DNA from 2 places in the Rhizobium sp. S163 genome. Region 1 is predicted to be linked to the other one. Evidence: predicted binding sites of a transcription regulator. Region 1 holds the regulator's gene; the other holds the start of a gene.
What was found. The regulator LexA, encoded in region 1, represses DNA repair genes until DNA is damaged. The targets are predictions, from matches to a motif close to TGTTCNNNNTGTGTTCNG.
Positions count from the first base shown of each region.

Region 1 (7,882 bases):
GATGCCTTGGCTGCAGGCTTTGCGCTTGTCTTACGGCTGGAAACGGTCGCGTTTTTTCGCGGAGCCATTCAACCCTCCCTATGGGTTTATCGGTTCTTGGGTGGTGCGCACCATAGGGAAGAATTTTCGCCACAGCAATGCCATAAATGCATGGCTCATATTCTGGCGCAAGCTGTTGATAAATATCAATTTATTTCGATTAACCGGAATCCGGTTAATTCGAATAATGATTGAATATGACGATCTCGTCGGCGCGGGAAAAGTTCAGCTGAAGACGGGCCTTCTCGTCCAGCATGTCCTTATCCATGGAACCATCACTTAGGAGCGCCACCTGCTTTTCAAGGTGTTCGCGCTTATTTTTAAGCACGGCCAACTCTCTTTCGCGCGTGATGCGCTGACGCTCGAACACTTCGGTCGCGCGCAGGCCGTAGTCGCCATGGATGCAATGGTAGCCGAAGTAGGAGAGAAACGCGACCGTCATCGCCGGGATGACGAAACGGCCGATCTTTTTCTTCTTATGATGCTTGGTCCACATACACGCATTCTCGAAACGCATTACCCTTGACCAGAAGACTACCGGGCAGAGATTAACCGTCCGTTGACTATGAACGCGGCGCAACAAAAAACCCGCGCCGGTGAAGGCGCGGGTTCCAAATGCTTGAAATGCAGACGATCTTAGCCGCGGATGATCGAACGGCCGGCGTACTGCGCCTGCGGGCCGAGACCTTCTTCGATGCGGATCAGCTGGTTGTACTTGGCAAGACGATCCGAGCGCGACAGCGAGCCGGTCTTGATCTGACCGCAGTTGGTGGCAACGGCGAGATCGGCAATCGTCGAATCTTCGGTTTCGCCCGAACGGTGAGACATGACGGCGGTGTAGGCTGCCTTGTGCGCGGTGTTGACGGCGTCGAGCGTTTCCGTCAGCGAACCGATCTGGTTGACCTTGACGAGGATCGAGTTGGCGACGCCCATCTTGATACCGTCGCGCAGGCGAGCCGAGTTGGTGACGAAGAGATCGTCGCCGACCAGCTGAACCTTCTTGCCGGCCAGATCCGTCAGAGCCTTCCAGCCATCCCAGTCGTCTTCGGCCATGCCGTCTTCGATCGAGATGATCGGGTACTGGGCAGCGAGCTGCGCCAGGTATTCAGCCATTGCGCCCGGCTCCAGCGTGCGGCCTTCGCCTTCGAGAACGTACTTGCCGTCCTTAAAAAATTCGGTCGAGGCGCAGTCGAGGCCGAGATGGATGTCTTCGCCAGGCTTGTAGCCGGCTTTCTCGATCGACTTCATGATGAAGTCGAGGGCTTCCGGAGCGCTCTTCAGGCCCGGTGCGAAACCGCCTTCGTCGCCGACGTTGGTGTTATGACCCTGGGCCGCGAGTTCCTTGCGGAGCGTGTGGAAGACTTCAGAGCCCATGCGAACGGCTTCGCGGATGGAATCAGCGCCAACCGGCAGAATCATGAATTCCTGGAAGTCGATCGGGTTGTCGGCATGCGCGCCGCCGTTGATGATGTTCATCATCGGAACCGGCAGCAGGTGCGCGGAAGCGCCACCAACGTAGCGGTAGAGCGGCAGGCCGGCAGCTTCAGCGGCAGCCTTGGCAACGGCGAGCGAAACGCCGAGGATGGCGTTGGCGCCGAGACGCGACTTGTTCGGCGTGCCGTCCAGCTCGATCATGATGTTGTCGATCTGGATCTGGTTTTCAGCGTCGATGCCGCCGATGGCGTCGAAGATTTCCGTGTTGGCAGCTTCGACGGCCTTTTCGACACCCTTGCCGAGATAACGCTTGCCACCATCGCGAAGTTCGACGGCTTCGTGCGCGCCGGTCGACGCGCCCGACGGAACGGCGGCGCGGCCCATGCTGCCATCTTCGAGATAGACATCGACTTCGACGGTGGGATTACCACGGCTGTCGAGAATCTCGCGGGCGATAATATCGGTAATAGCGGTCATCGGCTCTTCTCTGCTTGAGGGTGGATAAATCGTTTGAAATTCGTCTTTAATCGAAGATGCGCAAATTACAATGGCAGTTTAGGGCCGTTTTGCGCATGCTTCGCCGCTTTATTCCTCGTGGCCTAATACACGAACGTGTCAGTCTTTTGAACGTCAGCCCTTGGCGATGGCGTCGAAGGCCAGCAGCTTCTCAAGCAGGCGCGGCATATCCTTGAGATAGACCATGTTCGGGCCATCCGACGGCGCGTTGTCGGGATCTTCGTGCGTCTCGACGAACACACCGGCGACACCGACGGCAACGGCGGCACGCGCCAGCGTTTCCACGAATTCGCGCTGCCCGCCACTGGAGCCGCCCTGCCCGCCCGGCTGCTGCACCGAATGGGTCGCGTCGAAAACAACAGGCGCGCCCATGGCTTCCATGATCGGCAGCGAGCGCATGTCGGAGACCAGCGTGTTGTAGCCGAAGGAAGCGCCGCGTTCGCACAGCATGATGTTCGGGTTGCCGCTGGCATTCAGCTTGGCAAGCACGTTCTTCATGTCCCAAGGCGCCAGGAACTGGCCCTTCTTGACGTTGATGGCGCGGCCGGTCTTGGCGGCGGCGACCAGCAGGTCCGTCTGCCGGCTAAGGAAGGCCGGGATCTGCAGCACATCGACGACAGTGGCGACTTCGGCGCACTGCTCCTCGGTGTGGATGTCGGTCAAGACAGGAAAACCGTATTCCTTCTTGAGATCGGCGAACACCTCAAGCGCCGTTTCAAGCCCGATGCCGCGCTGGGCCGACAGCGACGTGCGGTTGGCCTTATCGAAGGAGGACTTGTAGACAAGGCCGATGCCGAGCTTGTCGCAGAGCTCCTTCAGCGTGCCGGCGATCATGAAGGCATGGTCGCGGCTTTCCATCTGGCAGGGGCCGGCGATCAGCGACAGCTTGCCGGCGTTGGAAAACACCACACGGCCGGCGCCTTCGCCAACGGCCACTTCGGAATTGGTTTCAGTCATCGTTTCTCCTCGAAGGCGAAGAGCGCACCCTGGCCGGGTGCGGCCTTCACCAGAATTCGATTGTTCTTGCGTGTATAGGTGATCCCGTTAGCAGCCAAATGCGCCTCTGTCACGGCGAGATCGGCAACGGAAAAGACAATCGCCGCGCCGCGCAAGCCGCGATCGGCCTTGGGCTCGGAGAGATCGTAGTAGGCGTTCAAGCCATCCGGCGACAGGATATTGATACAGGCGTTGCCGGCATCGAGGCTGACACCGAACGCCTCCTCGCGGGTCGCCTGCGCATCAGACGCCAACTGCAACAGCGGCGCGAACGCCTTCGGATCGGACGACGAGAGCACGATCGACAAGATGCCCAAAACGCCGTTCGCGTGCGTTTCCAACGCCTTGCGGTCGCTGGGCAGGGGGTTGACGCGCTGGCAGGCGAAGAGGAAGAAATCGGGCGCGCGTAGATCGGCCGCGAAAGCGAGGCGGAACGCGGCGGTCGCCTCGGAACCATCCGGCATCTTCATCTGCCGGGCGAACTCTAGCATGTCGCCGCCGCTCATGCTATCGGCAGTAAAGCGGGCGTGATCGCTATCGGCATCCGGCGTGCCGAAGACGATAGCCGACAAGCCGTCGTCGCCGCAGCGGAAGCGAAAGGCGCGGTCGCGAGCGGTGAAAACGTTGCCGTCTCCTATGGCCGCCTCGTAAGTCTCCAGACTGGCGACGCCGAGCGGCTCGAGATAGGTTTTGTCGGCGAAGAAGACGCAGGCATTCTCGGTGCCGAATGGGTGCCGCGCATCGACGGCGACGGTGAAACCGAGCTTGCCCAGGCGCTCGCGCGCCATCTCGATATTGACGACCGGCAGCACCACGTGGTCCAGAGGATGGGGGTCACGCATCAGCAAATCCTCCCGAAATCGGCAGAGATGTGCGCTGGCTTTCGCCACAATGCAAGAGGCGAGCGCGGTTAAATCGAATGAAGTGCAAAATCGCGACGATTCCGAGCCAAGTTTTACGAAAATTTAGGCACTTGCGGAACACATATGGAACATATAGTGTCCGTTCTGGCTTTGTTTCACGACTCTGGGGTTCATTTCGATGCTGACACGCAAGCAACAAGAACTGCTTCTGTTCATTCATGAGCGGATGAAAGAGTCGGGCGTTCCGCCATCCTTCGACGAAATGAAGGATGCACTCGATCTCGCATCAAAATCCGGCATTCACCGGCTGATCACGGCTCTGGAAGAGCGCGGCTTCATTCGCCGGCTGCCTAACCGGGCGCGCGCGCTTGAGGTCATCAAGCTGCCGGAGGCCTATAATCCGAGCCTGCAGCCGCGACGCGGCTTTTCGCCGAGCGTCATCGAGGGCAGCCTCGGCAAACCGCAGCCGGTGGCCGCAGCCCCTGCCCCGAAAGCCGCGCCAAGCGCCGACAACGGCAACTCGGCTTCCGTTCCCGTCATGGGCCGCATCGCTGCCGGTGTGCCGATCTCGGCGATCCAGAACAACACCCACGACATCACCGTCCCCGCCGACATGCTCGGCTCCGGCGAGCATTATGCGCTCGAGGTCAAGGGCGACTCGATGATCGAAGCCGGCATTTTCGACGGCGACACCGTCATCATCCGCAACGGCAACACCGCCAACCCCGGCGATATCGTCGTGGCGCTTGTCGACGATGAAGAGGCAACGCTGAAGCGTTTCCGCCGCAAGGGCGCGTCGATCGCGCTTGAGGCGGCCAACCCGGCTTATGAGACCCGCATTTTCGGGCCTGACCGCGTCAAGGTTCAGGGCAAGCTCGTCGGGCTTATTCGCCGGTATCACTGAGTGGTGACGGATCATCGCTGAAGCTGTCGTTGCGCCAGTCATAGGCGCGATGGCGCATCCAGGGGCGACCGAGACTTTCATAGGCTGCTTTGACGACGGGTGTCCCCTGCTCGTCGATGCGGATTTCAACGGCGCCCGATCGTCTGAGGGTTTCGCCGGTCAATAGCATTGCGCCGGAGCGGCATGTCGCCTGGCGGAGGCGCACCGGCGTGATGACGATATCGGCCACATCGCAGGCGGGACCGAGATAGGCGGCGTTTTCGAGCGTCGCGATGATGTAGCCGCTGTCGAGCGCTGTCACGCACCAGGCCGTTTTGAGGCATTGGAAGCCATTGTCGTTTGTGGAAGCCGCAGCAGCGCGCATCATGGCGCGGGCTTCGCGTTGTTGTTTCAACGTCAGTCTTGGCCTTGGCTCGCCCCTTCTCAGAATGGGCAAGGCCTCGCCGTCGAGCATCTCGGGCGGCTTGTGGTCTTCGATGGCGAGCGCGCGCTGCCATTGCCCGAAGATGAAGTCGGGCGGCCGTTCGCGGTTGCTGGCGAGGCTGTCGCTCTTGACTGATGCCACGAGGCTTCCATCCTCGGAGACAACCAGCTCTGGCGCCGGTGCGGCCGGGAGCAGGACGACGACAAGCGTTGCTAGCGCGGCAACCGCAGCGCCGATCCATCGCAGGCGTGTGCGCATCAGACCCCAGACGAGGAAGCCGAGGACGGCTAGCGCAAAATACCACTCCGGTATCCGCCCGATATCGACACTGCCGCCCCAGCCGGAAACCATCTTGGCGATATCGATCACCAGATCCAGCCCGAAGCCGGCGACGATCCATGGCGCCGCATCGAGGCCAAAGGGCGTCGCCAACATCGCGAGCATTCCGAAGGGCATGACGATGAAGGAGATGACGGGCATGGCGAGCAGGTTGGCGGGCAGGCCGTAGCCGCTCAGCCTGTGAAAATGCTCGATCGAAAACAGCGCCGTCGAGAAACCACCGATCATCGAGGTCAGCGCGATGCCGCCGAAGAAGCGGAACGTGGCCATAACCGGCTTAATTGCGGGGTGCGTCAGGAAGACGCTCTCTCGGTGCCGTCTCCTGGTCCAGACGGCAAAGCCTGCGACCAGCGCCAGCGTTGCGGCGTAGGACATCTGGAAGCTGGGGCCCAGCACCTCCGATGGCGACATCAGGATGATCAGCAGCGCCGAGAGCGCGATGTTGCGCAGGCTGATCGAGGGGCGATCGAACAGCACGGCGACCAGCATGATCGCCATCATGATGAAGGCGCGCTCGGCGGATACGGCAAAGCCTGAGATCATGTAATAGGCCGTCAACGCCAGAAGCGCGCTGCCGGCGGCGAGCTTCTTGGTCGGAAAGGCCTGCGCGAAACCGGGGAAGAGGCCGAAGAACAGGCGCAGCCCGACGAAGCAGATGCCTGCAGACAGCGCCATGTTGAGGCCCGAGATCGCCACGATATGCGCGAGGCCGGATTGGCGCAACGCCTCCGTCGTCTCGTTGGAGATGGCACGTCTCTCGTCGGTGACCAGCGAGGCGGCGAAGGCGCCGGTGTCGCCAGGCAGGATGCTGCGGATACGGTCGCCGATGCTGCTGCGCAAACCGTAGAGCCATTCCATGGCGCGATCGACGGCGGAGAGATCGATGGCATCCGCCTGCGAGGGGTTGGGCTGCGGAACGCCGTAGAAGAAGCCGTTGGCGCCAATGCCGTCGAAATAGGCAGAGAAGGCGAAATCGTTGAGTTCGGGCAACGCCGGTCCCGCCGGCGGCGTCAGGCGCACACGGCCGGTCAGCCAACCGCCGACCGCGACGGGCTCACCGGCACGCGCGACAAGTGAGACCTGCTGCGGCGGACGCTTGAGCGCAGGCTCATCAGTGCGTGTCACCCTGACGATATAGCGCCAGCGGCCGTTATCGTCGCCCTCCCGCCGTTCCACGCGGCCGGTCACAGTCGTTGTCACCGCCGTATCGAGAACGACGGTATCAGCGCGCCACGTCTCGAGTTGCGCCGCGAACATACCGAGGACGACAAGCAGGCCTGAGATCGCCACACGGCGTGTCGCGACGCGCGCGGAGCCCGCCAAGACGAAGACGATACCGAAAAGGATAGCCCAGGCTAGGAGCCGCATAGGGGGCACATCGACGGCGAGCCGGAACCAGGCGACGGCGCCAGCGCCGAGGAAGACGGGTGACGCCAGGAAGGAGCGGCCGTGGTCGAATTCGGTGCTGAATGCTTGCGCTGCAGCTGTCGCCCGACGGTTGGCTTGCCGGCTTGTGCGACTCAGAAAACCTGCCGTTGACTGCGTCAATGGCGCGCGCGTCATTATGGCACGGGCATTTTGCCCTGTTACGGTCGGCAAATTGGCAATTTGCGCCGCTTCGGGTGGCATCAAAACGACGTGACTGCCATTCAACTCCGGCATGCAACGACACCCGAAAGCCACCCTGAACTGCAATCAGAATGAGGCCAGCGGACCCTAAACGCAACTATAATCGTTTGAATTCAAACGGGAAATAAAACCATCAAAAATGTCAGGTTTATCATTGACTTCCGCTATGCGGAGACGACATCGCTGGAGTGCTTAAAAGTTGATACTGCGATGCACAAAATGGCATCACGGTAACTTGGCATTAGGCGCGCGATCATATAGCTATCGCAGACGACGCTTAACCCTATGGCGCTTTTAAGGCGCCAACCGCCAGTTTGGAGGATCAGAATGACGGATCAAAGCGCAACACTGAAACTCGGTGAGAAAACAGTCGACCTGCCGGTCAAGAGCGGCACGATCGGCCCTGATGTCATCGATATCGGCGCCCTCTACAAGAACACGGCTTCCTTCACGTACGATCCTGGTTTCACCTCGACCGCATCCTGTGAATCGAAAATCACTTACATCGATGGCGACGAGGGCGTTCTGCTCCATCGCGGTTACCCGATCGAGCAGCTGGCCGAACAGGGCGATTTCCTCGAAGTCTGCTACCTGCTTCTCTACGGCGAACTGCCGACGTCCGCGCAGAAGAAGGACTTCGACCATCGCGTGACGCATCACACCATGGTGCACGAGCAGATGAGCCGCTTCTTTACCGGCTTCCGCCGCGACGCGCATCCGATGGCCGTCATGTGCGGC
Region 1 is NZ_JAUDSA010000003.1:152,449-160,330, reverse strand. Features, by position in the region: gene pdhA (pyruvate dehydrogenase (acetyl-transferring) E1 component subunit alpha) at 1-68, opposite strand, end outside; gene QTL96_RS00885 (septum formation initiator family protein) at 215-535, opposite strand; gene eno (phosphopyruvate hydratase) at 676-1,950, opposite strand; gene kdsA (3-deoxy-8-phosphooctulonate synthase) at 2,104-2,946, opposite strand; gene QTL96_RS00870 (VOC family protein) at 2,943-3,827, opposite strand; gene lexA (transcriptional repressor LexA) at 4,027-4,752, shown strand; gene QTL96_RS00860 (ComEC/Rec2 family competence protein) at 4,733-7,078, opposite strand; gene gltA (citrate synthase) at 7,472-7,882, shown strand, end outside.

Region 2 (7,882 bases), on a different contig from region 1:
GATATCGCCGGCCACACGGTCGTTCTGAAGATGAAGACGGCGGACTTCAAGTCGCGCACGCGCAACCGCAAGCTGGAGGACCCGACGCAGCTTGCCGACCGCATCTTCCGCACCGGCATCGAACTGCTGCAAAAAGAAACCGACGGAACCAAGTTCCGACTGATCGGCATCGGCGTGACCGACCTTTGCGACCCGACGCGGGCCGATCCGCCGGACCTAATCGACGTTCAATCCGGGCGCCGTGCCGCGGCCGAGGCCGCGATGGACAAGCTGCGCGACAAGTTCGGAAAAGGCACGGTCGAGACCGGCTATACGTTTGGAAGCAAGCGCAATCAATAATATGTGAGCCCTACTCGGGATCGCCCATTTCAAATATTCCTTAAGTTTCGAGCATTACGCTCCGACACGTAGTATTGCGTATCGGTTGGGTTCAAATGTTCTCGCGTCTCGTCTTCGGGCTCGGCTTGCTGTCGGCCACCGCCCTCGTGCACCCCGCGTTCGCCACGGACGCGCGGGCGCTGCAGATCTTCGTTTCCAAGAGCAAGCAATCGCTGGCCGTCTATGACGGCGCCGATGTCATCGCGACATCGAAAATATCGAGCGGGAAATCCGGCCACACCACGCCAAGCGGCATCTTCTCGGTGATCGAGAAGCAGACCTACCACGAATCCAACATCTATTCGGGCGCGCCGATGCCGTTCATGCAGCGGCTGACATGGTCGGGCATCGCGCTCCACCAGTCGAACTCCGTGCCGCGCTACCCCGCCTCGCACGGCTGCGTGCGCATGCCCGATGCGTTCGCCAAGCAGCTCTACAAGATGACCGAGATGGGCGTGCCCGTCATCATCACCGACGCGCAGCTTGCGCCTGAGCCGGTCGATCATCCGCTACTGTTCAGCCCGCACGCGCCGCCACCGGCACCGCTTTTATCCGACGTCGAACTCCGGCCGGCGATCGGCTCGCTGCCGGTGCAGGTGGCGATGAACGAGGTGGCGATGCCGCGGCTGCAGGTGCAGCCGATCGTGGCGCCCGTAAACGACCAGCCGGTGAAGATCCTGATCACCCGCCGGGCGCAGCGCGAAACGATCATCGATCTGCAGACCTATCTCGCCGAGCTCGGATTTGCTGTCGGCAACGCCGACGGCTATCTCGGGCCGGCGACGGTTCAGGCGATCGGAGAGTTCAAGAAGCAGCATCCGATGAGCCCAGAGGCGGCCAAGTCACTCATCAGTGACGATCTCCTGCGCGCGGTCTATAGCGCCGCCGGCAAGGGCGAGCCGCCGAATGGCGTCATCATGGTGCGGCAGGGATTCCAGCAGGTGTTCGAGGCGCCAGTGACGATCGCCCAACCGGAACTGGCGCTCGGGACGCATTTCTTCAGCGCGCACGAGGTGAATTTCGAAGACGGCACCACCGAGTGGCTGGGCGTGACGCTGCCCAACACCTTGACCAGCCAGACGATGAAGCGGCTGGGCATCAGCACGATGGAAAGCTCGATCATCTCGGGCACGCCGATCCTGAACGCGCTCGGCCGGATCACCATTCCGGATGACACGAGACAGCGGATCGACTCGATGCTGACGCCGGGATCGACGCTGACGATCTCCGATACCGGCGTCGGCCCGGAGACCGGTCAGGGCACCGACTTCATCACGCTGACGCGCGGCTAAACGAGCTCCACATCGATCACTCCGGGAGCCGAGCGCATGGCGGCGGCGATTTCGGGCGTGATCCTGTATTTCTGTGCCAATTCCACCTCGATCTCGCGCTTGCCATCCTCCTTGATGACGATGAAGGAGACGAGCCCGTCGCCCCTGGCGTTGAGATGGGCGGCAACGGCGCGCAGCGGGCCGGAATCACGGACATAGACACGCAGCGCCTTCTGCATCTGCAGCGACTTTTCCTCCAGCGACTGGATCGTCTGGATGCGCAGACCGATGCCCTCCGGTCGCTCTTCGCCGGTCGCGGTGATGACGAAGGATTTTCCAGATTCCAGCATGTCGCGATACTGGTTGAGCATCTCCGAGAAGAGCACCGCTTCGAACTGGCCTGATGAATCCGAGAAGACGATGATGCCCATCTTGTTGCCGGTGCGCGTCTTGCGCTCCTGCTTGGAAATGACGGTTCCGGCCAGACGCGCATTGCTGGCGCCCTGCTTCACGGCGGCCGCGAAATCACCAAAGGTCTGGACGCGCATCTTTTCCAGCACGCTGCTGTAGCTGTCGAGCGGATGGGCCGTCAGATAGAAACCGAGGACCTGGAACTCCTTGAGCAGGCGCTCGGAGGGCAGCCAGGGCGAGAAAGGCGGCATCGAGATCTTTTCCGGACCCGATGACAACACACCGCCAAAGATATCCGACTGGCCGCTCAGCTTGTTTTCCTGGGCGCGCTGGGCATAGCCCATGATGCGATCGATGCCGCCAGAGAGCTGGGCGCGATCGAGCTCGAAGCAATCGAAGGCGCCGGCGAAGATCAGGCTTTCCAGCACACGCCGGTTGACCTGCTTGGGGTCGATGCGCAGGCAGAAATCCTCGAGGCTGGCGAAGGGCGTGTCACCGCGCACCTCGACGATATGGTCGACGGCCGATTCGCCGACCCCCTTCAGCGCCGCCAGCGCGTAATAGATGCGGTTGTCGCCGGTCTGGAAGTGGCGGAACGAGGTCTGTACGGAGGGCGCGATCACCTCGATACCGAGGCGCTTGGCATCCTGGCGGAAATCGTTGACCTTTTCGGTGTTCGACATGTCGAGCGTCATCGAGGCGGCGAGGAATTCGACCGGATAATGCGCCTTCATGTAGGCGGTCTGGTAGGAGACGATGGCGTAGGCGGCAGCGTGCGACTTGTTGAAGCCGTAGTTGGCGAACTTCGCCAGAAGCTCGAAGATGTTGTCTGCTTGCGGCTTCGACACGCCGTTCTTGACGGCGCCGACGACGAAGCGCTCGCGCTGCTGGTCCATCTCCGCCTTGATCTTCTTACCCATGGCGCGACGCAGAAGATCGGCCTCGCCGAGCGAATAGCCCGAGAGCACCTGAGCGATCTGCATGACCTGCTCCTGGTAGACGATAACGCCCTGCGTCTCCTTCAAGAGGTAATCGATGGTCGGGTGGATCGATTCGAGCTCTTCCTCGCCATGCTTGCGGGCATTGTAGGTCGGGATGTTCTCCATCGGACCCGGGCGATACAGCGCCACGAGCGCGATGATGTCCTCGATGCAGTCCGGCCGCATGCCGATCAGCGCCTTGCGCATGCCGGCACTTTCCACCTGGAACACGCCGACCGTTTCGCCGCGCGACAGCATCTCATAGGTCAGCCTGTCATCGAGCGGGATCGCGGCGAGATCGACCTTGATGCCGCGCTTGGCGACGAAGTCGACGGCGACCTTCAGCGTCGTCAGTGTCTTCAGGCCGAGGAAGTCGAACTTGACGAGACCGGCCTGTTCGACCCACTTCATGTTGAACTGGGTGACCGGCATGTCGGAGCGCGGATCGCGATACATCGGCACCAGCTTCGACAGCGGGCGATCGCCGATGACGATACCGGCGGCGTGGGTCGATGCGTGGCGGTAGAGACCTTCGATCTTCTGCGCGATATCGAGCAGGCGGGCGACGACGGGCTCCTTGTCGGCCTCCTCCTGCAGCTTCGGCTCTTCCTCGATCGCCTTCGACAGCGGTGTCGGGTTGGCCGGATTGTTCGGCACCAGCTTGCAGATCTTGTCGACCTGGCCGTAGGGCATTTCCAACACGCGGCCGACGTCGCGAAGGGCGGCGCGCGCCTGTAGCGAGCCGAAGGTGATGATCTGTGCCACCTGCTCGCGGCCATATTTCTTCTGCACGTAGCGGATCACCTCTTCGCGGCGATCCTGGCAGAAGTCGATATCGAAGTCGGGCATCGAGACGCGTTCCGGATTGAGGAAGCGTTCGAAGAGCAGCGAGAAGCGCAGTGGATCGACGTCGGTGATGGTGAGCGCATAGGCGACCAGCGAGCCCGCACCGGAGCCGCGGCCGGGGCCAACCGGGATATCCTGCAGCTTCGCCCACTTGATGAAGTCGGCAACGATCAGGAAGTAGCCGGGGAATTTCATGCGCTCGATAACGCTGAGCTCGAATTCCAGGCGGTCGCGGTAATCCTTCTCCTCATAGCCCGCAGACATGCCGAGCGTCTGAAGGCGCATGTCGAGACCTTCGACCGCCTGGCGGCGAAGCTCCAGCGATTCGGCGCGCTCCGCCTCTTCCGGATCCGCGGTGGCGCCGGTGAAGCGTGGGAGGATCGGCTTGCGGGTTTTCAAAACGAAGGAGCAGCGGCGGGCGATCTCCACCGTATTTTCAAGCGCCTCGGGCAGATCGGCGAAAAGCTTCACCATCTCGGCGCGGCTCTTCAGGTAGTGATCAGGCGTCAGGCGAAAACGCGTGTCGTCGGAGACGATGGCATTGTGCGCCACGGCCATCAGCGCGTCGTGCGCGTCGTAATCGTCGCGCGTCGGGAAGAAGGCCTCGTTGGTCGCGACCAGCGGGATCTCGTGCTCATAGGCAAGTCCGATCACCCGCTGCTCGTGGCGCTTGTCATAGGTACCCTGGCGCTGAAGCTCCATGTAGAGTCGGTCGCCGAACTTGTCCTTCAGCGACAGCAAGCGCGCGGTCGCCGGCGCGATGTGCCCCTCTTTCAGCGGCATGTCGATCGGGCCGGTCGATGCGCCTGACAGCGCGATCAGGCCCTCCGTGCCGAGCTCGTCGAGCCACGACGCCTTGATGTGGACCGCCTGCCCGGCGCCCTCGCCGCTGAGATAGGCACGGCTGACGAGATCCACCAGCCGTTCATAGCCTGCATCGGTGGCGGACAGGAGCACGATCGACGGCAGTTTCGCCAACTGCTGCTGGCCGCCGCGGCGCTCGGTCTCGAGGCCGTCTTCCATATCGATGGAGACCTGGCAGCCGATGATCGGCTGCAGACCTTCGTCCATCGATTTCTGCGCAAATTCCAGTGCGACGAATAGATTGTTGGTATCGGTGATGGCGATCGCCGGCTGGCTATCGCCCGATGCCTTGTAGAGAATTTTCTTGAGCGGCAGCGCCCCCTCAAGCAGCGAGAAGGCGGAGTGCACACGCAAGTGAACGAAGCCCGGCGTACCGCCGATGAAGTCGCTCGCGCCGTTTTCAGTGCCCGCCATGATATGCCTTTCCGCGCATCCGTATGAATCGGATGCATTGTCGGATTTGGGGACGTGGATGTCCAGAGAAGCGGGTACCATCGGACCGCATGACAGCCATGCGGTCCCCGTTATTCTTACATTGCCATGCAGATCAAAGAGAAGCTGGCAATAAACATTGCGATGGAGGTGAATGCTGCGATATCGCGGATCATGTCAGTCATTTGGCTCTCCTGTGCTCTTATGTTTTTATTTTGTTCTTCTCTTGTTCCGTTGTCAACAGGATTGTTTTCTGTTTGGTTAACGGCAAACGGGAGACGAGCATGCGTCGATTCATCTTTATGGCAGTCCTGCTTTCAGCCAACGCGGCCTTCGGCGCGGATCCTGATCCGGCGCGCATCGTCGATGTGGCGGTCGGCGACTGGAACGGCGATGGCAAGCCAGACCTGGCGTTGCTCGCCGAGGCTCCCGACGATGCCGCCGACGACCAGCTCGGCGTCTACATCTATCTGCGGGATGACCACGACCTGTTGCGGCTTACGACCAGCGCGCCCGGCAAGATCTGGGGAACCACGGTGGCGGAGGGGATTTACGGCCAGGAACCGGCGATCAAGGCGGCGGGCAAGAGCTCGATCGCCATCCACTCGCAGAACAGCGCCATCGGCCGCGACCGCTGGGAGCAGACGCTGACGCTTGCCTACCGCAACAACCAGTTCGTCGTCGCCGGCTACACCTACAGCCATTACGACACGCTGGATCCGGATGGCGGCGGCTCATGCGACTACAATGCGCTTACCGGCAAGCTGCAGCGAGACGGAAAGGATGCGAAGGCCGAGGCACGCACGATCACGATTGCCGACTGGAAGGACGAAACCGGGCAGTCGATCTGCGGCGGCTAGATTGGTCCTGACCAGGCGGTGAAATCTCAGAAATCCACGACCTTGCCATCGGCGATGGTGACGCGGCGGTCCATGCGGGCCGCGAGCTCGTGGTTGTGGGTGGCGATCAGGGCCGCGAGGCCGGACTGGCGCACCAACGCTTCCAACGCTTCAAAGACGTAGCTCGCCGTCTCAGGGTCGAGATTGCCTGTTGGTTCGTCGGCGAGCAGAAGGCTCGGCGCGTTGGCGACGGCGCGGGCGATCGCCACGCGCTGCTGTTCACCGCCAGAGAGTTCCCCCGGACGATGGGCGCCCCGGTGGCCGATGCGCATGTAGTCGAGCAGCTGCCCTGCCCGCACCTTGGCTTCGTTGCGCGGCAGGCCGGCGATCATCTGCGGCATCATGATGTTTTCAAGCGCCGAGAATTCCGGAAGCAGGTGGTGGAACTGGTAGACGAAGCCGATCTCGCTGCGCCGGATCGCCGTGCGCTTATCGTCGGAGAGGCCATTGCAAGCATTGCCGCTGATGGTGACTTCGCCGCCATCGGGATGCTCGAGCAGGCCCGCCAAGTGCAGCAGGGTCGACTTGCCGGTGCCTGATGGAGCCACAAGCGCGACGATCTCGCCGCTGTTGATGGTCAGGTCAGCCTTCTTCAGGATCGAAAGCTGGGTCTCTCCCTGGCCATAGTGACGCTCGACGCCGGAAAGCTTGAGAACGGTATTCCGCTTCATGTAATCAGCATTCCTTATTCGTAGCGCAGGGCCTGCACGGGATCGAGCTTGGAAGCGCGCCATGCGGGGAAGATTGTCGCGAAGAAAGACAGCGTCAGCGCCATGACGACGACGGAGACCGTTTCGCCGACCTCCATCTTGGCCGGCAGCTGGCTGAGGAAATAGAGCTGCGGGTCGAACAGCACCGTGCCCGACAGCCAGGAGAAGAACGCGCGGATTTTCTCGATGTTGATGCAGACGATGACGCCGAGCAGCACGCCGGCAAAAGTGCCGACCAGGCCGATCGCGGCACCCGTCATGAAGAATATGCGCATGATGGCGCCGGAGCTCGCGCCCATGGTTCTGAGGATCGCGATATCGCTGCCCTTGTCCTTCACCAGCATGATGAGGCCGGAGATGATGTTCAGGGCGGCGACGAGAACGATCAGCGTCAGGATCATGAACATGACGTTGCGCTCGACCTGCAGGGCCGAGAAGAAGGTCTGGTTACGCTGGCGCCAGTCGGTAATCGCGATCTGACGGCCGGCGGCGGCCTCCACCTTGGGGCGCAGCTCGTCGATATTGTCGGGATTGTCGACATAGAGCTCGATCGACTGCACCAGCCCTTCGGCGTTGAAATAGAGCTGCGCTTCCTCGAGCGGCATATAGATGATCGTCGCGTCGTATTCCGACATGCCGATCTCGAAGATGCCCGAGACCTTGTAGGATTTGACGCGCGGATTGATGCCCATCGGCGTCACGTCACCTTCCGGTGATATGAGCGTAATGGTGTCGCCCGCCTGCAGGCCGAGCTGGTCTGCCATGCGCGAGCCGATGAGAACGCCCTGGCCAGCCGCAAAGCCGACGAGGTCACCGGACTTGATGTTGTCGGAGACGGTTTTCACCTTGCTCAGGTCTTCGGCGCGGATGCCGCGAACCAAAGCGCCGGTGCCAGCGCCGCCCGCGCCTGAGGCCAGCGTCTGGCCTTCGACGAGTGGCAGCGCCACCTTGATGCCGGGGACGGCGCCCAGGCGATCGGTCAGCGCCGGATAATCGGTAAAGGGCCCATCGACCGGCTGCACGATCATGTGGCCGTTGATGCCGAGGATGCGCGAGATCAGTTCGGTGCGGAAACCGTTCATCACGGCCAT
Region 2 is NZ_JAUDSA010000005.1:79,426-87,307, reverse strand. Features, by position in the region: gene QTL96_RS07265 (DNA polymerase IV) at 1-339, shown strand, start outside; gene QTL96_RS07260 (L,D-transpeptidase family protein) at 435-1,670, shown strand; gene dnaE (DNA polymerase III subunit alpha) at 1,667-5,164, opposite strand; gene QTL96_RS07250 (hypothetical protein) at 5,467-6,042, shown strand; gene QTL96_RS07245 (ABC transporter ATP-binding protein) at 6,069-6,752, opposite strand; gene QTL96_RS07240 (lipoprotein-releasing ABC transporter permease subunit) at 6,767-7,882, opposite strand, start outside.
Region 2: the regulator LexA is predicted to act here: its motif matches at 5,399-5,416, upstream of dnaE (DNA polymerase III subunit alpha).